Regions from separate parts of the Pseudooceanicola sp. NS-SX9 genome, predicted to be linked through region 4. Evidence: riboswitches for the same ligand, from Rfam matches in the RefSeq annotation. Region 4 holds a riboswitch; each other region holds the start of a gene.
What was found. A riboswitch is a leader RNA that binds a small molecule or an ion and turns the genes downstream of it on or off. The one in region 4 is predicted to bind cobalamin.

Region 1 (5,562 bases), on a different replicon from region 4:
ACGCGCCGGTCCCCCAGGGGACCGGCCCCCCCTCTCTCTGGAAAGGAGTGCCAGTCCGTGGACCTGAGCACGATGCTCCCCGAGCTTCTGTCGGCGCTGCCGCTGACGCTTGCCATCATGTTCGTGGCCATGGCCGCGGGCTTCTGCCTGGCGCTGGTCGCGACGGTGTTGCGGATCCGCCGGATCCCGGTGCTCAGCCAGCTGGCCGATCTTTACGTCTCCTATGCGCGCAGCGTGCCGGTGGTGCTGCAGCTGTTCGTGGTGTTCTACGGGCTGCCGGTGCTGTTTTCCGCCTTCGGCATGGCCGACATCTTCACCTCCAACGTGGCGGCGATGGTGGGCCTCAGCCTTTATCACGGCGGCTACCTGTCCGAGGTCATGCGCCCGGCCTATCTGGCGGTCGAGAAGGGCCAGCACGAGGCCGCGGATTCGCTGGGCTACACCTTCGTGCAGAAGCTGCGCCGCACCATCGGGCCGCAGGCGGTGCACATCGCGCTGCCGGGCTATGGCAATGCCATCATCTACCTGATCCACAACGTGGCGCTGGTGATGTACATCGGGGCCGCCGACGTCATGGCCACCGCCCACCTTGTGATGGAACGCGACTACAACCAGTATCAGTTCGAAACCTACCTGGTGCTTGCGGTGCTCTATTCGCTGCTGTGCCTGATCGCCTGGGCCATCATCCGCCTGTTCGAGCGCCGCTCGGCCCGCTACGTGACCGGGGGCCCGCGTCTGGCGGTGCGTCCCTCGGCCGGCGTCTGAGACGGAAAGGACCTGATCCATGTTCGATGCTTCCATCCTTCTTCCCGATTTCCTCAGCATCCTGTCGGCCGTGCCGGTGACGCTGGCGATGGCGGTGACGATCTTCATCCTGTCGACGCTGCTGGGCGGGGTGCTGGCGCTGTGCGAACACCGCCGCATCCCGGTGCTGCGCCAGCTGGTCACCGCCTACAAGGTCGCCTTCAAGGGCGTGCCGATGGTGGTGGTGATCTTCCTGGCCTATTACGGCCTGCCCGACGCGCTTGAGTTCCTGGGCAGCCTGGTCGGCATCGAGACCACCGGCCAGATCCCGAACTGGGTGACGCTAGTGCTGGCGCTGGCGGCCTGCGTCGCGGCCTTCCAGGCCGAGGTGATCAAGGGCGCGCTGAATTCCTTCGACACCGGCCAGTCGGATGCGGCGAAATCGCTGGGCTACAGCGGCTGGCAACTGTTCCGGCGGGTGATGCTGCCGCAGATCATCGTCTCGGCGATCCCGGACCTGGCGAATTCGGTCATGGTGATCATGAAGGCGCTGTCGCTGGGTTTCGCCATCGAGGTGATCGACATCTTCGCCCAGTCGCAGCTGACCGCAGCGCTGAACTTCTACTACCTTGAGGCCTTCGTGGTGGCGGTGGTGATCTACATGGTCATCGCCTATCTGGTCACCCAAGGCGCGGACCGTCTGGAAAGCCACCTGCGCCGCCGCAGCTGATACCCCCTGCCCCGAAAAGGCGAAGGCCGGCCCCCCTCCGGGGACCGGCCTTTTGCATTCGGGCGGGGGCATGTCCCGCGCCGGGCGTCAGCCGGTGCGGACCTCGACCTCGTCCAGGCGTTTCAGGCGGTAGATGGCCCAGGACACCGCCCAGGCCAGCAGGAAGGTCGCGATGATGGCAAAGCCGAGGTTGTTGAAGTTGTCGTCCAGCCCCGCGACCAGCGACCAGAAGCCACCCGTCAGATGGAACTGTTCGCGCAGCAGGCCCAGGGTCTCGACCCCGCCGATCAGCACCGCAACCAGGATCGAGACCAGCGTGATCGTCATGTTGTAGTAGATCTTGCGCATCGGCTTGACGAAGGCCCATTCATAGGCGCCCAGCATCATCACCCCGTCGGTGGTATCGACCAGCGACATGCCCGCGGTGAACAGCGCGGGAAACACCAGGATCACCCAGATCGACAGGCCGTTGGCCGCCTGGGCCGCGGACACGCCGAAAACCGCGACCTCGGTCGCGGTGTCGAAGCCCAGCCCGAAGAGCACGCCCAGAGGGTACATGTGCCAGCTGCGGGTGACAAAGCGGAAGGCCGGGCGAAAGAGGCGCGACAGCAGCCCGCGATTGCCCAGCAGCATGTCCAGGTCTTCCTCGACATAGGTGCCACCGGCGCGGATCCGGCGGTAGTTGCGCCAGATCGACAGGAAGATGGCGATGTTCATCGCCGCCACCAGCAGCAGGAACAGCCCCGAGACCAGCGTGCCGATCACCCCCGACACGCCCTGGAAGGCCGGGAAATCCCCCAGCACCGTCGCCGCCACCGCGACCGCCGTCGCGGCGATGATGACGACGCTGGAATGACCCATGGCAAAGCAGAAACCGACCGTCACGGGCCGCTGGTTCATCTGCATGAGCTTGCGGGTCACGTTGTCGATCACCGCGATATGGTCGGCATCGACGGCATGGCGCAGGCCCAGCCCATAGACCACCAGCGCGACCCCCAGCAGCGTCGGCTGGTTCCAGAACGCGACCAGCGCCCAAAGCCAAGCGCCTGCATTCATCGCCAGCAGCAGCGCGTAGATCGCGATCAGCCGCGGACGCAGCTCGGGCGCGGTTTCGTTGAAAAGACGGGACAAGGGGCTTGGCATTGGTCCTCCTCTGCCTGACGCATCCGGTGTCATAGCAGAGAAGCCGCGCCGCACCCATGCGACCCTGGCGTTCCGGGACACCCCGCCCGAAACTTCCACCGTGACGTTTGCGATGGCAGGTCTCCTGGCTTGCGGATCGACGCCGGAACCGGCCTTCCCGGGTCATGGCCCAGTGGCATCATCGGTCCGGCTTTCCGCCTACAGTTGCGGGGGCAGCCGCGGCATGGCGCCCAAAGGCACGGCACCGCATTCCCTATTCTCCCCCGAAGGGGAACCATCACCGTCTCTATGCGCCAGGATGACCGTCGGATCAATGCCCCGTGGCCGCGCCGGCAGGGCGGCGCCGGCAGGGATTGATCGACCCCCGGCCAGGGCGCCCTGGCCGGGGATGCGGGCCTAGCGCGACAGCGCCACCACCGGATCCAGCCGCGAGGCGCTATGCGCAGGCAGGTAGCCAAAGACCACCCCCACCAGGCTGGAGCTGGCGAAGGCCAGCAGAATCGTCACCGGCGAGTAGATGAAGGCATAGTTCGGCTGGAACAGCGAAATCACCGGCCCCGCCGCCAGCGCGATGCCGACGCCGATGACGCCGCCCAGCAGGCAGACCAGCACGGCCTCCAGCAGGAACTGCACCAGAATGTCGGCCTGCCGCGCCCCCACGGCCATGCGCACGCCGATCTCTCCCACCCGTTCCGAGACCGACACCAGCATGATGTTCATCACCCCGATGCCGCCCACCACCAGGCTGATCACCGCAATGGCCGCAATCAGAAAGGTCATGGTCTCGGTTGTGCTGGTGATGGTCTTGCGGATGTCGTCGGTGTTCAGGATGTTGAAATCAACCGTGCCATGGCGCCGCTTCAGCAGGTTCGACACCGCCTGTTCGGCGCTGTCCATGTCAACATCATCCGCCACCCGCAGGGTGATCGAACGCAGCGAGCTGCTGCCAAGAAACCGTGATTGCACCGTGGTATAAGGCAGGTAGAACGACGGGTTCCCCGACGAGCCGAAGCCGTTGGCCTGGGCCTCGACCACGCCCACGACGCGCATGGCGACCTGGCCCACGATGACCACCTGGCCCAGCGGATCGACATGCAGCGGATCGAACAGCGCGGTCTTGGCATTGCCGTCGATCACCACGTCCTGGGTATAGTTGCGCACCGCGCTTTCGGTGAAATACTGCCCCTCGACCAGCTTGGTGCCCTTGACCGAGAAATAGCCCGCGCCGACGCCGTTCAGCAGGGCGCTGGCCTCCTTGTTGCCAAAGCGTGCCACCCCCGAGGTCGAGACCGTCGGCGTCACCGCCGCCACATAGGGCAGCGCCGCCAGCGCATCGGCATCACCGACCGACAGCGTGGTGATCCGCCCGGAATGCGGATCGCCGAAACCGCGCCCGGCGAAGATTTCCAGCGTGTTGGTGCCGAGGTTCGAGATGTTCTTCAGCACCATCTGCCGCGAGCCCGCCCCAAGCGCCACCACGCAGACCACCGAGGCGATGCCGATGATGATCCCCAGCATGGTCAGCACGGTGCGCAAACGGTGCGCGTTCATCGACCGCAGCGCCATCAGGAAGGCTTCGCGCAGGCGGTCGCGCCCCTGACGCAGGTGGCTGGCAAGGCCGGCCGCGGGCGCGGTACGCAGCGGCGCCGCATCGGTCTGCGTGGCGGGCTGCGGCCGGAAGGCGGGGTTGGCGCGGTCGTCGATGATCACGCCGTCGCGGATCTCGATGATGCGTTCGGCCTGGCGGGCAACGTCCATGTCATGGGTGACGATCAGGATCGTGTGCCCCTCGGCGTGCAATTCGCGCAGGATGCGCAGCACCTCGTCGCCGCTCTGGGTATCAAGGGCGCCGGTGGGTTCATCCGCCAGGATCACATCGCCGTGGTTCATCAGCGCCCGCGCAATGGAAACCCGCTGCTGTTGGCCGCCCGACAGCTGGCCGGGGCGGTTGCGCAGACGCTCGCCCAGGCCCAGCCTTTGCAACAGGCGCCCGGCGCGGTCATGGCGCGCAGGCCCCGGCAGGCCCGCGTAGATCGAGGGCATCTCGACATTGCCGAGGGCCGTCAGCTCGTTCAGCAGGTGGTAGCGCTGGAAGATGAAGCCGAAGTGGTCGCGGCGGGCCGTGGCCAGTTCGTCCGCCTGCAGCGCCGAGACATCGCGGCCGAACAGCCGGTAGCGCCCGGCGCTTGGCGTATCCAGGCAGCCGATCAGATTCATCAGCGTCGACTTGCCCGACCCCGAGGCACCGACGATGGCCACCATCTCGCCGCGGCGGATCGTCAGGTCGACGTCGCGCAGCACCCAGGTTTCGGCATCACCCGCCGGATAGACCTTGCCCAGGCCCGAAAGCTCGATCACGGCATCGGGGCGGGCGGCGGCAGGGGCGTCTTGCGATTGCATGTCCATCATCGCCTCACGGACGCGGCCCGCCGGGGCCGCCACCGCCCATCGGCCCGCCCATGGGCGAGCGCATCCGGGTATTGCTGCTGGTGCTGTCAGAACCGCCCTCGCCCAGCACGACCGTCTCGCCCTCGGTCAGGCCCGAGGTGATCTCGGCCTGGCTGAGATCATCAAGGCCCACCGTCACCTTCTGCGGCCGGGGATGGCCATCGGGGCCCAGCACGTCGACAAAGCTGGCGTTGCCGCGGCTGCTGACCGCCGAGGACGGCACCAGCAGCACGTTCTTCGCCGAAGCCGTCACGATATGCACCTGCGCGGTCATGTAGGTCAGCAACCGGCCGTCGGGGTTCGGCACGTCGAAAGTACCGATGTAATAGATCGCATCATCGCTGGAACTGCTGGAGCTGGACGAGGAACTGCTGGAGCTGGAGGACGTCAGGCTGCTGTCGCTGGTGACATCCTCGGGCGCCGGTTCGATCACCTGCAGCTTGGCCTGATAGCGGTGGTTGCGATCCCCCAGGATGGTGAACCACACGTCCTGCCCG
Region 2 (5,562 bases), on a different replicon from region 4:
TGGACGCTGGGCGGCATCCGGCTGGCCGACGAAGGCTTTGCCCTGCGCGCCGATCTGCCGGCCGCCTGGGCCGGTCTGACGGGCGCCGACCTCGATGCCGTCTGTGGCACCGAGGGGGCGATCTTCTGCCACAACGGCCGCTTCATTGCCGCCGCGAAATCCCGCGAGGCGATCGTGACCATGGCCAACCTTGCCGTGGCCGAGGCCGAAGCGGCGCTGGCTCAGGCCTGAGAGGCGCGGCGCAGCACCCCTGCCAGCGCCGCCATTGCCGCAATCAGGAGACCGTAGGCCATCACGGTCTCCTGCAGTCCCAGCACCGGGACCAGCAGGCCCGCGATCACCACCGGCACGCCGAAGGCCAGATAGCTGACGCAGAACATCGCGGCGAAGGTTTCGCCCCGCATCTCTGGCGGGACCAGCGGGATGATCGAGCGGATGAAGCCGTAGAAGCAGGTGCCAAAGCCCATGCCCACCACCGCCAGCGCCACCAGATACAGCGTCAGGCTGCCCGCCAGCACGCCTGCCAGCGTGCCCAGCGTGCCAAGCGCCAGCGCCGAGGTGCCGAACAGCACCACCTGACGCGCGCTGTAGCGCCGTGCCAGAAAGCACGACAGCGCCCCCATGCCCGACAGCAGCGTCACCACCAGGCCCTGCACCACGACGCTGTGGATGCCGAAGACATGGCCCACGATCAGCGCCCCCAGCGACAGGTACAGCCCCCCCGTTGCCCAGCCCGCAAAAAGCGCCGGTGCCCCTTTCCAGAACGGTCCGCGCACCGCCGCCGGCAGGCCCACCTGAGGGCGCAGCGCCTGCCACAGCCCCTCGTGCCGGGGCGAGGTCTCGGGCAGGGCCCAGATCAGCACTGCCAGCACCAGGCTGATGACGGCAAGACCGTGGAAGATGTCCGCCTTGGGTGCCACCAGCAGATCCATCGCAAAGCCCGAGGCCAGCGCCCCCAGGGCCAGTCCGACCAGCGGGATGACCGAATTGCAGACCGCCGCGATGCCGGGCAGACGGGGCGGTTCCAGATCCGTGATCGTGGCCGAGAGCGTCGACATCAGCAGCCCGCAGGCCACCCCCTGCAAGGCCCGTGCGCACAGCAGCTGGGTGACGGTGCCCGAGATCTCGAAGCCCACCGAGGCCGCGGCCAGCAGCGCGAATCCCGCGCTCAGGATCGGGCGGCGGCCCAGGTGGTCCGACAGCGATCCCAGCACCAGCAGCGTCGCCAGCAGCACCAGCGCATAGATCGCGAAGACCGCCGACATCATGAAGGCCGAAAATCCCATCTGGCTTTGCAGCAGCGGATAGAATGGCGAGGGCGCGCTGGCGCTGGCCATCATCAGCGCGCTGCCGGTCAGCACGATGGCAAAGCCCGCGTGGTCCCGCGTGATGGGGAAGGTCGGGGAAAGGGGCATGAGGGCCTCAATGGTTCGATATGTTTCGAACCATTGCCTAGTTCCCTTCCCGCGAAGGTTCAAGTATATTCGAACCATGTCGACGGAAAACACCAGCCCCGATCTTGTCCATCCGCCGGAAGAGGCGATTGTTCTGACGCAGGTGCTGTTTGCGCTCAGTGATCCGGCACGTCTGGACATCGTGCGGCAGCTGCGCGACGGGCCGGTGCTGATGGCGCGCTGCAATCTGATGGATCCCGACGTGGCGAAATCGACGAAATCCCACCTGTTCAAGGTGCTGCGCGAATCGGGCGTGATCCGCAACGAACCCCAGGGCCGCGGCCGCCTGCTGAGCCTGCGCCGCGAGGCGCTGGACCGGCGCTTTCCCGGCCTGCTGGACGCGGTGCTGACCGCCCCCTGAGGGGGGCCGACAAAAACTTTCGGAAAGATTGAACCGGCGGGCATCTTCTCCCGTATCCCTTGCATTCCGGCGCTGCAGGCGACCGGAGCAACGGAGGAGGATCCCATGTTCAAGACATTCGCCCTGACCGCCACGCTGGCGGCGCTGTCCCTTGGTCCCGTGCAGGCGGCCGGCATGGCCGACAACCCGATGGTGGGCAGCGCGCCGATGTATGCCGACAAGACCATCGCCGAGAACGCCAGCGCCGCGCCCAACCTGACCACGCTGGTGGCGGCGGTGCAGGCGGCAGGGCTGGCCGAAACGCTGATGGGCCCGGGGCCCTTCACCGTCTTCGCGCCGACGAACGAGGCTTTCGCGATGATCTCGAAGGCGTCGATGGACCAGTTGCTGATGCCCTCGCACAAGGAGCAGCTGAAGCAGATCCTGCTGTGCCATGTGGTGGCGGCCGAGGCGTTCTCGACCACCATCGCGGGGATGATCTCGGATGATGGCGGGATGCATGTGGTGCCGACGGTGGGGGGCTGCAAGCTGCAGGCCTACATGGAAGGCGGCGCGCTGAAGCTGAAGGACGAGAACGGCCGCGTCGCCACCGTGACCACCGCCGATGTCGACCAGTCGAACGGCGTGGTGCATGTGATCGACCGGGTGCTGCTGCCGCTGGGCCAGGCCGGCTGATCCAGCCTGACGGCGATGACCACGGCGATGACCACGGGGGGCGCCATCTGCGCCCCCGTTTGTGTGGCCTGGGCGGACGTGGGGTCTGCACGAAATCCGATGGCTGGGCCCTTGTCGCAGCATGGGGCCTGGCGTATCCCGAAAGGGTCTGGTGCCCCGTCTCTTATGGGGGGGATAATCGGGAACGCGGTGCAAATCCGCGACGTGCCCAACGCTGTAAGGTGGACCGGGCGGCACGATGCCACTGGCCCCCGGGGCCGGGAAGGCGCCGCACGGGGCGAAGCCAAGTCAGAAGACCGGCCAGGCAGGACGGGCCCGGGTGCGCGGACGGCACCCAGGGCTGCATGTTGTCAGACGGGGGTTACGTCATGATGCTACCAGGCGGGCTGCGGCCGGCAGGTCCCTTTTCCGAAACCGAACGCGACGCGGTCTACCGCGCGATCAACGAACGGCGCGACGTGCGCAGCCAGTTCCTGCCTGACCCCATCCCCGATGAGGTGCTGATGCGGCTGCTGGGGGCGGCCCATGCGGCGCCCTCGGTGGGGTTCATGCAGCCCTGGAACTTTCTGATCCTGCGCAGCCCCGAGGTCCGCGCCCGCATCCGCACCGCTTTCGAGCGCGCCAATGACGAGGCCCGCGACATGTTCGAGGGCGAGCGGCGCGAACTTTATTCCAAGCTGAAGCTGCAGGGGATCGAGGACGCGCCGCTGAACCTGCTGATCACCTGCGACCGCACGCGCGGCGGCAAGGTGGTGCTGGGGCGGACGCATTGCCGGGACACGGATCTGTATTCCACCGTCTGCGCGGTGCAGAACCTGTGGCTGGCCGCCCGCGCCGAGGGCATCGGGGTGGGCTGGGTCAGCATCTTCCATGACGACGAGCTGCGCGCGATCCTGGGCCTGCCCGATCACGTCGTGCCGGTGGCCTATCTGTGCCTGGGCCGCGTCAGAGAGCTGTATTCCGCCCCCGAGCTGGAAATCCACGGCTGGCGCAGCCGCCTGCCGCTTGAGCAGATGATCTTTGAAGACCGCTGGCCCTCAGACCAGGTGCAGCCTGCAGGCGATGGCGACGGCCTCTAGCAGGGTACGCGCGCCCAGCTTGCGGCGCAGGTTGGCGCTGTGCAGGTCGACCGTCGGCACGGTGATGCCCAGATCATAGGCCAGCTGGTCGCGGCGGCGCCCCTGAACCAGCCCGCGCAGCACGTCGCGTTCGCGCGCCGTCAGCCCGGGATGGTCCTGCGGCGCGGCAAGGGCTGCGGCCACGGCCGCAGGCGTGTCGCTGGTCACGATGATCAGCACCCGCCGACCGCCCTCGGTGCGGGGCAGCAGGTTCAGCCGCAGCGCCGGCAGCAGCCGTCCGTCGGCGGCGCGCGCCGGCGCCAGGTCCAGCATCGCGGCCTCGGGGCGGTCGCGGGTGGCAGCGCCCACCGCATGGGCAAAGCGCACCGCCCCGGCGCGCCCGCCCGCCATCAGCACCCGGCGGTGCTGCAGCACCAGGCCGGGATGCAGCGACAGCAGCGCCTCGGCCGGGCCGTTCAGACGCAGCAGGCGGCCCTCGTGGTCCAGCTCGTACATCGGGGCGCCGTCTTCCAGGCTGTGATCGGCGGCGGCGATGCGGTGCACGGCACTGCGCGCCAGCTCTCGGCGGATGCCGTGCATGCGTTCCAGGTCGCGGCTGACATGCTGCAGGCAGGCGATTTCCTCGTCCGAGAAATCTTCGGCCCGCTGCCCCTTGTGCAGTGCCGTCACCACCCGGCCGTCGCGGGTGTCCTGCACCATGCCCAGGCACCAGAACCGGTCCTGGCCGGTCCGGCGGACGAATTCGTTGTAGATCACGCTGTCGCGGTAGGTCTGGGCCGACACGAATTTCGACAGCCGGACGGCGCCGATGCCCGCCAGATCGTCCGTGACCTGGTGCATCCACAGGTCATGCTCCAGCATTTCGGCGTAATAGGCGTGGATGTCGGGCATCGAATCGGCGCTGATTTCCTGGAAATCCCCGGGATGTATCCAGAAAAACACCGCCGAGGGCACGTTCATCTGCGCCGCCATCCGTGCGGGCAGCGTATCGAACAGCGCGTCATCCAGGGCCGCGTCGTAGATCTCGTGATGGCTGAGGGGCCGGGCTGGACGAGGCGGCATCCGGGGCGCTCCGTGGCGATGGACCTGCGCCAGAGGATGAAAACGCTCCCGGTGCGTGTCAATATCCCGGAGGGCCCCTGCGCAGCCATGCCGCGCGGGGGCGCCCGGGTGCCTCAGATCACCCGCACCTGCATCTCAAGCGGGCAGAGATCGTACAGCTCCTTGATCTTGGAATTGTAAAGACCGATGCAGCCATCCGAGGACTGCCGCCCCACCTTGCGCGTGTCGGGTGTGCCGTGGATCGCATAGGCGGGCCAGGTCAGGTACATGGCATAAAGCCCCATCGGGTTCTCGGGGCCGGGGGGGATTGGCTTCCAGTCGGGGTGGCGTTCCAGCTGCGAGGGTGTGGGCGTCCACGAGGGCCCCGCCTTCTTGCGCACGATCCGGGTGTAGCCGCGCCGGGTCAGGTCGGCCGACATCGGCACCGAGGTCGGGTAGATCCGGTAATCGCTGCCGTCATGGTTCCAGTAGTGCAGGGCGCGGGATTCGGTATCGGCGACAATGGCGCCGGTCTTCAGGCTGTCGAAATGGTCGCGCCAGTCCTGGGCCATGAAGCTGGAGATATTGTGCCGCGCGCCCTGAGGCGTGGTGCCGGCAGCGCGCGCCAGCCCCGGCAGCGCCACGCCTGTGGCGGCGGCGGCCGCGGTGATCAGCGCCCGGCGCCGGCTGAGAAGAGGGGTCATCCGTTGTCCTTTCTGCTCGATGAGGCCGGTTCTGCATTCCTGCCTTAAGCCAGCCTTAAGGCGCCCCTCGCACCGGCGGGGTCTTGCCCGGGGCCTTGGCGGCCCCCGCCCCCGGGGCTTAAGACTGCCTTAAGCCCGGCGCGCGATCCCGTGGCGGTGTAGACGGAGGCAAGATGCGGATCCTGATCGTCGAGGACGATGCGGTGCTGGCCGATGGCCTGCAGGTGGGGCTGCGGCTGTGCGGCTTC
Region 3 (5,562 bases), on a different replicon from region 4:
CGGGTTTCTCCATGAAGACGGAGACGCCGTTGTCGGGGTAGTCTCCGAAGGCGCCGCGGCGGGTGAAGCCGCGGCGTTCGTAGAGGCGGCAGGCCTCGGCCAGCTTGTCGCCGGTTTCGAGCCGCAGCAGGGGCAGGGCATCGGCGCGGGCCTGGGCCTCGATCGCGGCGAGCAGCGCCGAGCCGACGCCCTGGCCGCGGGCGGCGGTGTCGGTGAAGAAGCTTTTGACTTCGCCGTAGCCGTCCTTGACCTGCAGCGCGCCGCAGCCAAGGATCGTGCCCTGGGCGTCGCGGGCCGCGAAGAAGCGGATGTCGGGACGGGCCAGGGCCTCGTGCCCGAGGAAATGGTTTTCCTCGGGAGAGTAGAGGCTGCGCATCAGCGCGTGCGAGGCCTCGAGCAGGCGGACGACCCCGGGGTGACCGGGATCGGTGCGTTCGACGGTGACCATCAGGCGGTCACCGGTTCCGCAAGCGCCGCCTCGATCGCGGTACGGTCGAGACCGGCGAGGCCGATCACCACCAGCCGCGTCATGCGGGGCGCCGTGCCGAAGGGCTGGTCGTAGTAATGGTCGATCCGGGGGCCCACGGCCTGGATCGTCAGGCGCATCGGCTTGCCCTCGACCGCGGCAAAGCCCTTGAGGCGCAGGATGTCATGGGTGCGGATGACCTGCGAGAGGTGATCGCAATAGGCCTTGGGATCGCGGATTTCCGGCAGCGGCACGACGAAGCTTTCGAATTCGTCATGGTCGTGATCGTGGTGGTCGTCGTGATCATCGTCGTCGTCGTCATCATGGTGGTGATGATGGTGATGGATCTCGTGACGGGCTTCCATGTCGGCCTCGGCGGCGATGTTCATGCCCAGCAGCACCTCGGCCGGCAGGGCGCCCATGGAGGAGGAGACCACCTGCACCGCGTCGCGGGCGCCGTCCCTGAGCGTGGCCATGGTGGCCAGCAGCTCTGCGTCGCTCATCAGGTCGGCCTTGTTGACGACGATCATGTCGGCGCAGGCCAGCTGGTCCTCGAAGAGTTCAGACAGGGGGGTGTCGTGGTCGATGCTGTCATCGGCTTCGCGGGCGGCGGCCACGGCGGCCTCGTCCTGGGCAAAGCGGCCCTCGGTCACGGCCTTGCCGTCGACCACGGTGACAACGCCATCGACGGTGACCTTCGTGGAGATCGCCGGCCAGTTGAAGGCGCGGATCAGCGGCTGGGGCAGGGCAAGGCCCGAGGTCTCGATCACGATATGGTCGGGGCGGTCGGGACGGGCCAGCAGTTTCTCCATCGTAGGGATGAAGTCTTCGGCGACGGTGCAGCAGATGCAGCCGTTCGACAGCTCCATGATGTCTTCTTCGCGGCAGGTGGCGTCGCCGCAGCCGCGCAGGATGTCACCGTCGACGCCCAGGTCGCCGAATTCGTTGATGATGAGGGCAATGCGCTTGCCGCCGGCATTCTGCAGCATGTGGCGCACGAGGGTCGTCTTGCCGGCGCCAAGGAAGCCGGTGATGACGGTGGCGGGGATCTTTGCGGGCATGGAAGCCTCCCGAAGGGAACGGATCAGAAGCGGAAACGGCGGGCCCCCCTTTGGGGACCCGCCGCGACAGGGGGAAGGCGCGATCAGGCCGCGTCGTAGAGGCGGGGCGTCGTCAGGCCCGAGCCGCGCAGGCCCTTCAGCGACTTGGCCGCGGCCAGCACCGCGAGGTCTGCGAGCGGTTCCACCAGCACGACCAGCATGTAGGCGCCGCCGAAGCTGAAGACCGAGGCCGTGGTCGTGGCCGAGAAGCCCTGCCCGTAGAAGGCCCAGAACGCCACCCACAGCACCACGCCGCCCTGATATGCTGTCGAGAGCGCCAGCGCGTCGCGGTACTTGATGTCGACATAGGCGGTCGAGCGCGGGATCAGCCGGTCGGCCAGCGCCTTCAGCGCAAAGAGCGGCACCAGCAGGGTCGTCACGTTGGCGCCATATTGCGGCAGGTCGAAGGGGGCGAAGAAGACGCCCTGCAGCAGCAGCCCGAAGGCCAGGCCAAAGGCCGCGGGCGCCGCGCCCAGCATCAGGAACAGGGTCGAGCCGAGGATGAAATGCACCTCGGAGATGCCCACCGGATAGTGCGGCAGCACCTGGAAGAAAGTGAAGACGGCCGCCGTTGCCACGGCACCGCGTGCCGCCAGGGACGCCAGGCCCTTTTCCTTCAGGCCCGCCGCGGCGGTCTTCAGCCAGTAGGCGCCGGCGCCTGCGGCCGTTGCATAGGACAGGATCATTTTTGCGGGGCTGATCAGCCCCGGTTCGATATGCATATCGCACTCCTTGGGCCGTCACACCCGACAGCCGGTTCGGTTTCTCTACACGGCCGGTCTCCTGGCTTCGCGGGTCGTGGCGCTCCTCTGCCTTCCCGGCCCGGAGGGACCAGTGGCGTCTTTGAGGGCGCTCTCCGCTTCACAGTCGCGGGGGCGGCTGCGGCTGCAGGCCCCTGGTTGGGTCACCCGTTCCGCATTCCCGTTTCATCCCGAGGCGCTTGGGCGCCGTGTCGGGAACCGTATGGGATATCTTGTGGCGTGCAGGCCCCCCCGGCGTCAAGGCGCTTTGCCGCCGCTGCCCGCGCGGAAAGGGCGGGAAACCGCAGAAGATACCCCCCGAAACCCGCAATATCTTGGGGAGAAGCCTGTGGACGATCCCATATCGGGTAAGCCGGACGTTGACAGCCCCGCCCCGCAGCCGCACCTTTGTCGCAAGTTTCCGAATGCAACCTGACGTAGAAGGGCCCTTCCGTTGCGCTTTTCCCGCCTCCGTCTCACCGGCTTCAAGAGCTTCGTCGACCCGACCGAGCTGGTGATCAACGCGGGCCTCACCGGGGTGGTGGGGCCGAACGGCTGCGGCAAGTCGAACCTGCTGGAGGCCCTGCGCTGGGTGATGGGCGAAAACCGTCCCACCGCGATGCGCGGCGACGGGATGGAAGACGTGATCTTTGCCGGGGCCTCGACCCGGCCCGCCCGCAACTTTGCCGAGGTCGCGCTGACCATCGACAATTCGGACCGGCTGGCGCCCGCCAGCTTCAACGATGCCGACCAGCTGGAGATCGTCCGCCGGATCACCCGCGACGTGGGATCGGCCTACAAGGCCAATGCCAAGGACGTGCGGGCGCGCGACGTGCAGATGCTGTTCGCCGATGCCTCGACCGGGGCGCATTCGCCGGCGCTGGTGCGGCAGGGGCAGATTTCCGAACTGATCAACGCCAAGCCCAAGGCGCGCCGCCGCATCCTGGAAGAGGCCGCGGGGATCTCGGGCCTCTATCAGCGCCGCCACGAGGCCGAGCTGAAGCTGAAGGGGGCCGAACAGAACCTGGCCCGCGTCGATGACGTGGTCGAACAGATGGCCCAGCAGCTGTCGTCGCTGGAACGTCAGGCGCGTCAGGCGGCGCGCTACCGCGCCATCGGTACCGATCTGCGCCAGGCCGAGGGGATGCTGCTGTATCGCCGCTGGCGCGAGGCCGACGAGGCGCGCAACCTTGCCATCGCCGCCCTGCGCGGCGCTGCGACCAACACCGCCCAGGCCGAACGCCTGGCCCGCGAGGCCGCCGAGGCCCGCCTGCGCGCCGATGACGCCCTGCCGCCCCTGCGCGAGGAAGAGGCCATCGCCGCCGCCATCCTGCAGCGCCTTTCCGTCCAGCGCGACAGCCTGTCGGACCAGCAGGCCCGCGCCCTGCAGGCCATTGCCACCCTGCGCAGCCGGATCGAGCAGCTCTCGCGCGACCGCGAGCGCGAGGCGGGCCTGAACCGCGACGCGGGCGAGACGATCGAACGCCTCGACTGGGAGGCCCGCGAACTGGCCAAGGCGGGCGATGGCCATGCCGATGCCCTGGCCGAGGCGCAGGAGCTGGCGCTGGAAGCCGCCGAGGTGCTGGGCGAACGCGAGGGCGATCTGTCGACCCTGACCGAGGATGTCGCGCGCCTGGCCGCCCGCCACCAGTCCGCCACGCGCTTTCTGGATGACAGCCGCAAGATGCTGGCCCGCAGCGAGGCCGAGGCAGGCCGCGCCCGCGAAGCCGTGGCCGAGGCCCGCGGTGCCGCCGCCCATGCCATCGAAGAGGCCGAGGCCGCCGCCGAAGCCGAGGAGATCGCCCGCGGCCGCGCCGAAGAGGCCGAAGAGACCCTGGCCACCGCCGAAGCCGCCCGCGCCGAGGCCCAGTCCGCCGAGGCCGACACCCGCGCCGCGCGCTCCTCGGCCGAGGGCGAGGTCAAGGCCCTGCAGGCCGAGGTCGCGGCGCTGGCCCGTCTGGTCCAGCGCGATGCGGTCGAGGGCGGCCAGCTGCTGGATCTGCTGCGGGTGGCGCCGGGCTATGAAAAGGCGCTTGGCGCGGCGCTGGCCGATGACCTGCGCGCCCCGGTGATCACCGGGACCGACCCCTCGGGCTGGCTGGAACTGCCGGGCTATGACGCGACCCAGCCGCTGCCCGTCGGTGCCGTGCCGCTCTCGGATCACGTCAGCGCGCCTGCGGTGCTGGCCCGCCGCCTGTCGCAGATCGGCCTGGTGTCGGCCGATCAGGGGGCGGCGCTGCACCCCGCCCTGCGCCCCGGCCAGCGTCTGGTGACGGTCCAGGGCGATCTGTGGCGGTGGGACGGCTACCGCGCCGGCGCCGAGGACACCCCCTCGGCCGCCGCCCTGCGCCTTGAGCAGCTGAACCGGCTGGAAGAATTGCGCGCCGATCTGGACATGGCCGAGGCCCGTGCCGAAACCGCCCGCGCCGCCCATGACACCCTGGCCGAACGGCTCTCGGCGCTGACCGCTGCCGACAAGGCCGCCCGCCAGGCCCGCACCGAGGCCGACCGCGCCGTTTCGGATGCCGCCCGCCGCCTGTCGCGCGCCGAGGCCGAACGCAACCTCTCGGCCTCGAAGCTCGAAAGCCTCGGGCTGGCCGTCACCCGCCACGAGGCCGACGCCACCACCGCCCGCGAACAGCTGGCCGATGCCGAGGCGACGGTTGCCGGTCTCGATGATCTGGACGAGGCCCGCGCCGGGATCGAGCAGATCCGCATGGCGGTCGAGGCCGCGCGCATGGCGATGATGTCGCGCCGCGCCGCCCATGACGAATTGCGCCGCGAGGGCGAGGCCCGCACCCGCCGTTCGCAGGAAATCACCAAGGAGGTCTCGGGCTGGCGGCTGCGCCTTGAAAGCGCCGACCGCCGGATCGCGGAACTGGACGAGCGCCGCACCGAGGCCGAGGCCCAGCTGGACGAGGCCATGGCCGCCCCCGAGGAGCTGGCCGCCAAACGCGAAGAGCTGACCGAGGCCATCGCCGCGGCCGACCAGCGCCGCGCCACCGCCGCCGATGCCCTGGCCGCCGCCGAAGCCACCGCCCGCGAGGCCACCGCCACCGAACGCGACCTGGAACGCACCGCCTCCGAGGCCCGCGAGGCCCGCGCCCGCGCCGAGGCCCGCGCCGATGCCGCCTCCGAGGCGGTGACCCAGGCCGCCGAACGCATCTCCGAGGCGCAGGAGATGACGCCGAAGCAGCTGCTGGACAGCCTCGACATGGGCATCGACGCCATGCCGCCCTCGGATCAGATCGAGGCC
Region 4 (5,562 bases):
TCTGCCCCAGCCCGATGGCATGGCCTTCCGCATTGCCGCGCCGGATCGAGGGCACGCAGTCGAGCGAGGTCATCTCGCTGACCGCGGTCAGGGCCCGCACGGCGGTCTCGACCGTGGCGCCGAGATCGCCCGAGCGCATCACCTTCGCAATGTCGAGCGAGCCAAGGTTGCAGGAGATATCGCTGCCGATGTGCCGGTAGCCCAGGTCCTCGGAGAGGGCCGAGGGGGTGCTGACCTGCAGGATTTCGGAGCACAGGTTCGACATCGAGATCCGCCCGGCAACCGGGTTCGCGCGGTTCACCGTGTCTTCGAACATCAGGTAGGGATAGCCGCTTTCGAACTGGATTTCGGCCAGGGTGCGGAAGAAGGCGCGGGCGTCGATCACCGTCTTGGAGATGCGCGGATCGGCGACCATCTCGTGGTATTTCTCGCTGACCGGGATCTCGGACAGGGCGCAACCGTAGACCTTCTGCACGTCGAGCGGCGAGAACAGGTGCATGGGCGCGCGGGTGCGGGCCAGCTCGAAGGTGATGTCGGGGATCACCACCCCCAGGCTGAGGGTCTTGATGCGGATTTTTTCATCGGCATTCTCGCGCTTGGTGTCGAGAAAGCGCAGGATGTCGGGGTGATGGGCATGCAGGTAGACCGCGCCCGCGCCCTGGCGCGCGCCCAGCTGGTTGGCATAGGAAAAGCTGTCCTCCAGCAGTTTCATCACCGGGACCACCCCGGAGGCCTGCCCCGAGATGCCCTTGATCGGTGCCCCCTGTTCGCGCAGGTTGCTGAGCAGCAGCGCCACCCCGCCACCGCGTTTCGAAAGCTGCAGCGCCGAGGCGATGCCACGCCCGATGCTTTCCATGTCGTCCTCCAGCCGCAGCAGGAAGCACGAGACCAGCTCTCCGCGGCTTTGTCGTCCGGCGTTGAGGAAGGTCGGGGTGGCGGGCTGGAACCGACCCGAGAGGATCGCGTCGATCAGCGCGAAGGCCTGCTGGTGGTCGCCGCGCGCCAGCACCAGGGCGCACAGCACGGCGCGGTCGGTGAAATCCTCCAGGTATTGCGCGCCGTCGCGGGTCTTCAGCGCGTAGCTGGTGTAGAATTTCAGCGCGCCGAGATAGCTGGAAAACCGGTGGTCATGGGCGCGGCCGCGCGCATAGGCCTGGCGCAGGACCTCCGGGGGATAGGGGGCCAGGGCGGCGGGATCGTAATAGCCTTCTTCGACCAGCCACTGCAGGCGGGCGTCGTCCGAGGCAAAGCGGCGGCTGCCCGGAAGGACATGCTGAAGGATATACTGGCGCGCGGCTTCGCGGTCGGCCGAGACCGGCGGCAGGCCGGTGGCATCGGGCAGGTTCAGCAGGGCGTTGAGGGCGCGGTAGTCGGGGGCGCTCAGCGGCTGGACTAGATCGTCGGGCATGATTGGCTCCAGAAGGTCCGAAGCCCGCGCGAGACGCGGGCGATGTCGATGTCGGTGCCGGCCAGTTCCAGCGTCCACAGCAGCGGCACCTGGCACTTGCGGGCGATGATCCGGCCGGCCAGGCCATAGGTGGTACCGAAGCTGCGGTTGCCGGTGGCGATGACCCCGCGCAGCCCGGCACGGCGGCGGGGATCGTTCAGGAAGCGGATCACCATCGGCGGCACGGCGCCGCGGCCCTGGCCGTCGGCATAGGTCGGGCAGATCAGCACATAGGCCGGCGGCGCGTCGGGCAGGGGGCCTGACGCGCCAAGGCGCAGCGCCGGCAGGCCCAGCCGGGCCACGAAGCGTGCGGTATTGCCGCTGGCCGAGGAAAAGTAGACGAGGCTGCCCATGGCGCTAGGCCAGCCGGGCGATCAGATCGGGGCGAAAGCCGGACCAGCTTTGGGGGCCGGTGCCGGTCGTGGCCTCGACCACGGGTGCCTGGCGGTGGCCAAGGGCGCTCAGACGCGCCAGTGCGGCGGCATCCTGGGTCAGATCGACCAGCCGGTAGGACAGCCCATGCGCTTTCAGCGCACGCTGCGTCGCCAGGCATTGCCGGCAGTCGGGTTTTGAATAGACGATGATCGTCATGGCGCGTCCTTCGGTCAGGACGGCAGGCGGGGACGCGCACGGACCGGAACGCCCAACGCGGCCCGGAGACACTGACACGCCCCGAACCCACCGTTCGGGTCAAATCCTGGGCTCCGGGCAGGTCTCCTGACTTCGCGGGTCGACACCGGCGCTCGCCTTCCCGGGGACACCCAGTGGCGCAAGAGCGTGGCTCGCCGCTTACAGTTGCGGGGGCAGTGCCGGATTTTCACCGGCTTCCCTTTTCACCGCGGAACAATGTCCCGCGACACCTGAAGCATCTATATGTAGATCATTTTCGAATAGTGACGTCAATATGCAGACGCAGCCCAGCTGATCCCAGCCGAAGGCAGGGGCGGGGAGGGGCCTGTTTCGCAAGGCACTGACGGGCATATGACCTTGCGGAAGGCGCTTTGGGTCAGGGGCGTGCGAAGGGGGCGATGCCGATGCCGTTTTCGGCCAGGGCGCTGCGCAGACGGTGCGCCATGCCGACGGCACCCGGGGTATCGCCATGCACGCACAGCGTTGCGGGCGCGACCGGAAGGCGCTGCCCGCCGGTCGTCGGGATGACGCCGTTCACCACCATCTCCAGCACCTGGTCCAGGCTTTGCGCCGGATCGTGGATCACCGCGCCGGGCTGGCTGCGCGGCGTCAGCTCTCCGGTGTCGGTATAGGTGCGGTCGGCATAGATCTCGCAGGCGACGGTCAGCCCGGCGCGTTCGGCGGCGGCATAGGTTTCTGAATAGGGCAGCGAGATGAAGACCAGCCTCGGGTCCACCGCCTTGACCGCGCGCACGCACAGCTCGGCCAGGTCGCGGTCGACCGCCGCCATGTTGCCAAGCGCGCCATGGGTTTTCACATGGGTCATCGCGTGGCCCTCAAGCCGCGCCATGCCCTGCATCGCGACGATCTGGTAGACCAGCTGCGCCTCCAGGTCCTCGGGGCGCTCGCCCGAGATCCGCCGCCGCCCGAAACCGTAGAGATCGGCAAAGGACGGATGCGCCCCCACCGAGACGCCCTTTTCCCGGGCCATCCTGAGGGTGCGCGCCATCACGACCGGATCGCCCGCATGAAAGCCGCAGGCAATGTTGGCGGTCGAGACCAGATCCAGCATCGCGGCATCGTCGCCGACGGTGAAGGCGCCAAAGCTTTCGCCCATGTCGCAGTTGAGGTCGATCGTGCGGTCCATCCTGAAGTCCCTGTCATTCGCGCCTATTTGCGCAATTATTGTGCGGAATATTGGAAAGTCCGGCGGATACCCGGGGTAAATCCGCCTGAAACCCTTAATTCGGGATACCGCCGGTGTACTGAAATCTCAAGCCTCCCCAGCGAGGCGATTCCAGCAACAGGGAAAACAGCATGAAATTTGCACGCAAAGTGGCACTGGCCACGCTTCTGGCTGCCGGTCTGGTCGCGCCGGCGATGGCGGAAACCAAATGGGACATGTCGGTCGTCTGGCCGGATGGCAACTTCCAGACCGAGGACGCAAAGGCCTTCGCCGACAAGGTCCGCGAGATGACCAAGGGCGATGTCGACATCACCGTGCATTCCGGCGGTGCGCTTGGCATCAAGGGGCCCGAAGGCATGGCCGCGGTGCGCGACGGCCTGGTGCCTGTGGGCGAGATCCTGATGAGCCAGCAGGTGGGTGACGTGCCTGCTCTGGGTGCGGAATCGCTGCCCTACATGGCGCCGACGATGGCGGACCTGGCCTTGCTGCACAAGTTCACCCGCCCGATGATCGAGGCGGCGGCCGCCAAGATGAACCAGAAGCTGCTGTATATCGTGCCCTGGCCCGGCCAGGCGGTCTATACCAAGAAGCCGATCAAGACGCTGGAGGACCTGAAGGGCCTGAAGATCCGCGTCGTCGATGCCAATGGCCAGGCCTTCTTCAAGGCGCTTGGCGCGGCCCCCGTGCAGATGCCCTGGGGCGAGGTCGTCCCGGCGCTGGCGGCGGGCACGATCGATGCGGTGACCACCTCGTCCTCGTCGGGCGTCGACGGCTCGTTCTGGGAATTCATGAAATACATGAACACCTTCAACTGGCAGGCCTCGTCGGACATCCTGACGGTCAATCTGGATGAATGGAAAGCACTGCCCGAGAAGGACCAGAAGGCGATCGAGGCCGCCGCCGCGCAGATGGAAGGCGAATTCTGGCTGAACTCGCATAACGAGGACGCCAAGAAGCTTGCCATCCTGAAGGACCACGGCGTCGAGATCACCGCCCCCTCCTCGGATCTGAAGGCCGAGCTGATCGAGAAGGCCAAGCCCCTCTGGGCCGATTTCGAAAAGCGCGTGCCCGAGGCCGCCCCCTATATCGACACCTACCTGACGGTGCGCGGCAACTGATCCCCGCCGCCTGACCGTGTGGCCGGCCCTGCCTCTCCCTCCCGGGGCCGGCCCTTTTTCCTTCCGACCGGAGACCCCATGTCCCCCTCCCGTTTCGATACCTTCATCCGGCCCGTCGACTGGCTGAGCGGGCTGGCCAACGTGCTGGCCGCGCTGTGCCTGTTCGGGATCTTCCTGCTGGTCGGCGCCGAGATCGTGCTGCGCAACCTCTTCCTGACCAGCCTCGATTTCTCCTGGGATGTCTCGGCCTACCTGATGGGGGCCTCGTTCATGCTGTCGGCGGCCAGTGCGCTGAAAAGCGGCTCTCATGTGCGGGTGACGGCCCTGCGCGAGGTGCTGCCCGAGGGGCCCGCGCGCCTTCTGGATGTGGCGGCCTGCCTGGTGGGGCTGGTGATCGCGGTGGCGCTGGCCTGGGCGCTTGGCCAGGCGGCCTGGCTGTCGTTCCTGCGCGGCTCGACCTCGGCTTCGGTGGTGCGCATTCCGCTGGCCTGGCCGCAGGGCGTGCTGACGCTGGGCACGACCCTTTTGTGCCTGCAGATCGTGGCGCAGCTGCTGCGCCTGCTGCGCGGCGAGGCGCTGGCCACCGGCGAGGGGATCGAATGATGCCGCAGATCGTCCTGACCCTGGCCGGGCTGCTGGCGGCGCTGCTGGCGGGCGGTGTCTGGATCGGCCTGGGGCTGATCGGCACCGGCGCCGGGCTGATCAGCCTGTTCCGCCCCCATATGCCCTTCGAGAAGCTGCTGGCGCAGCAGGCCTTCAACGTCCTCTCTTCGGCCGAACTGCTGGCGCTGCCGCTCTTCATCCTGATGGCCGAGATCCTGTTCCGCACCAAGATCTCCGAGGCGCTCTTTACCGGGCTTGCCCCCTGGCTGCGGCGGGTGCCGGGGCGGCTGGGGCATATCACCGTGCTGGGCTGTTCGCTGTTCGCCTCGGTCTGCGGATCCTCGGCCGCGACCACGGCCACCGTCGGGCGGATCACTGCGCGCGAACTCATTGCCAATGGCTATGACCGCCAACTGGTCACCGGGTCGCTGGCGGGCTCGGGGACGCTGGGGTTCCTGATCCCACCCTCGACCATCATGATCATCTACGGGGTGATGGCGCAGACCTCGATCCTGAACCTGTTCATGGCGGGCATCCTGCCGGGGCTGATCATCGCGCTGTCCTACATGGGCTACATC

Region 1: it holds a riboswitch for cobalamin, as region 4 does, so the genes downstream of both, AC2ITM_RS19490 (HoxN/HupN/NixA family nickel/cobalt transporter) here and AC2ITM_RS21495 (glutaredoxin domain-containing protein) in region 4, are expected to answer to the same signal.
Region 2: it holds a riboswitch for cobalamin, as region 4 does, so the genes downstream of both, bluB (5,6-dimethylbenzimidazole synthase) here and AC2ITM_RS21495 (glutaredoxin domain-containing protein) in region 4, are expected to answer to the same signal.
Region 3: it holds a riboswitch for cobalamin, as region 4 does, so the genes downstream of both, AC2ITM_RS16035 (energy-coupling factor ABC transporter permease) here and AC2ITM_RS21495 (glutaredoxin domain-containing protein) in region 4, are expected to answer to the same signal.

What each region holds. Positions count from the first base shown of each region.
Region 1 covers NZ_JBXXRN010000003.1:197,860-203,421, forward strand. Annotated here, with positions in the region: gene AC2ITM_RS19480 (amino acid ABC transporter permease) at 58-765, shown strand; gene AC2ITM_RS19485 (amino acid ABC transporter permease) at 785-1,474, shown strand; gene AC2ITM_RS19490 (HoxN/HupN/NixA family nickel/cobalt transporter) at 1,562-2,617, opposite strand; cobalamin riboswitch at 2,715-2,911, opposite strand; gene AC2ITM_RS19495 (MacB family efflux pump subunit) at 3,014-5,017, opposite strand; gene AC2ITM_RS19500 (efflux RND transporter periplasmic adaptor subunit) at 5,031-5,562, opposite strand, start outside.
Region 2 covers NZ_CM170818.1:1,795,678-1,801,239, forward strand. Annotated here, with positions in the region: gene AC2ITM_RS08540 (MYG1 family protein) at 1-231, shown strand, start outside; gene AC2ITM_RS08545 (MFS transporter) at 222-1,415, opposite strand; gene AC2ITM_RS08550 (ArsR/SmtB family transcription factor) at 1,492-1,815, shown strand; gene AC2ITM_RS08555 (fasciclin domain-containing protein) at 1,921-2,490, shown strand; cobalamin riboswitch at 2,637-2,796, shown strand; gene bluB (5,6-dimethylbenzimidazole synthase) at 2,859-3,569, shown strand; gene AC2ITM_RS08565 (helix-turn-helix transcriptional regulator) at 3,528-4,631, opposite strand; gene AC2ITM_RS08570 (L,D-transpeptidase) at 4,745-5,314, opposite strand; gene AC2ITM_RS08575 (response regulator) at 5,488-5,562, shown strand, end outside.
Region 3 covers NZ_CM170818.1:3,370,478-3,376,039, reverse strand. Annotated here, with positions in the region: gene AC2ITM_RS16045 (GNAT family N-acetyltransferase) at 1-448, opposite strand, end outside; gene cobW (cobalamin biosynthesis protein CobW) at 448-1,527, opposite strand; gene AC2ITM_RS16035 (energy-coupling factor ABC transporter permease) at 1,611-2,288, opposite strand; cobalamin riboswitch at 2,323-2,545, opposite strand; gene AC2ITM_RS16030 (chromosome segregation SMC family protein) at 2,761-5,562, shown strand, end outside.
Region 4 covers NZ_JBXXRN010000005.1:92,545-98,106, reverse strand. Annotated here, with positions in the region: gene nrdE (class 1b ribonucleoside-diphosphate reductase subunit alpha) at 1-1,408, opposite strand, end outside; gene nrdI (class Ib ribonucleoside-diphosphate reductase assembly flavoprotein NrdI) at 1,393-1,800, opposite strand; gene AC2ITM_RS21495 (glutaredoxin domain-containing protein) at 1,805-2,038, opposite strand; cobalamin riboswitch at 2,138-2,326, opposite strand; gene AC2ITM_RS21490 (LamB/YcsF family protein) at 2,454-3,224, opposite strand; gene AC2ITM_RS21485 (TRAP transporter substrate-binding protein) at 3,395-4,381, shown strand; gene AC2ITM_RS21480 (TRAP transporter small permease) at 4,460-4,984, shown strand; gene AC2ITM_RS21475 (TRAP transporter large permease) at 4,984-5,562, shown strand, end outside.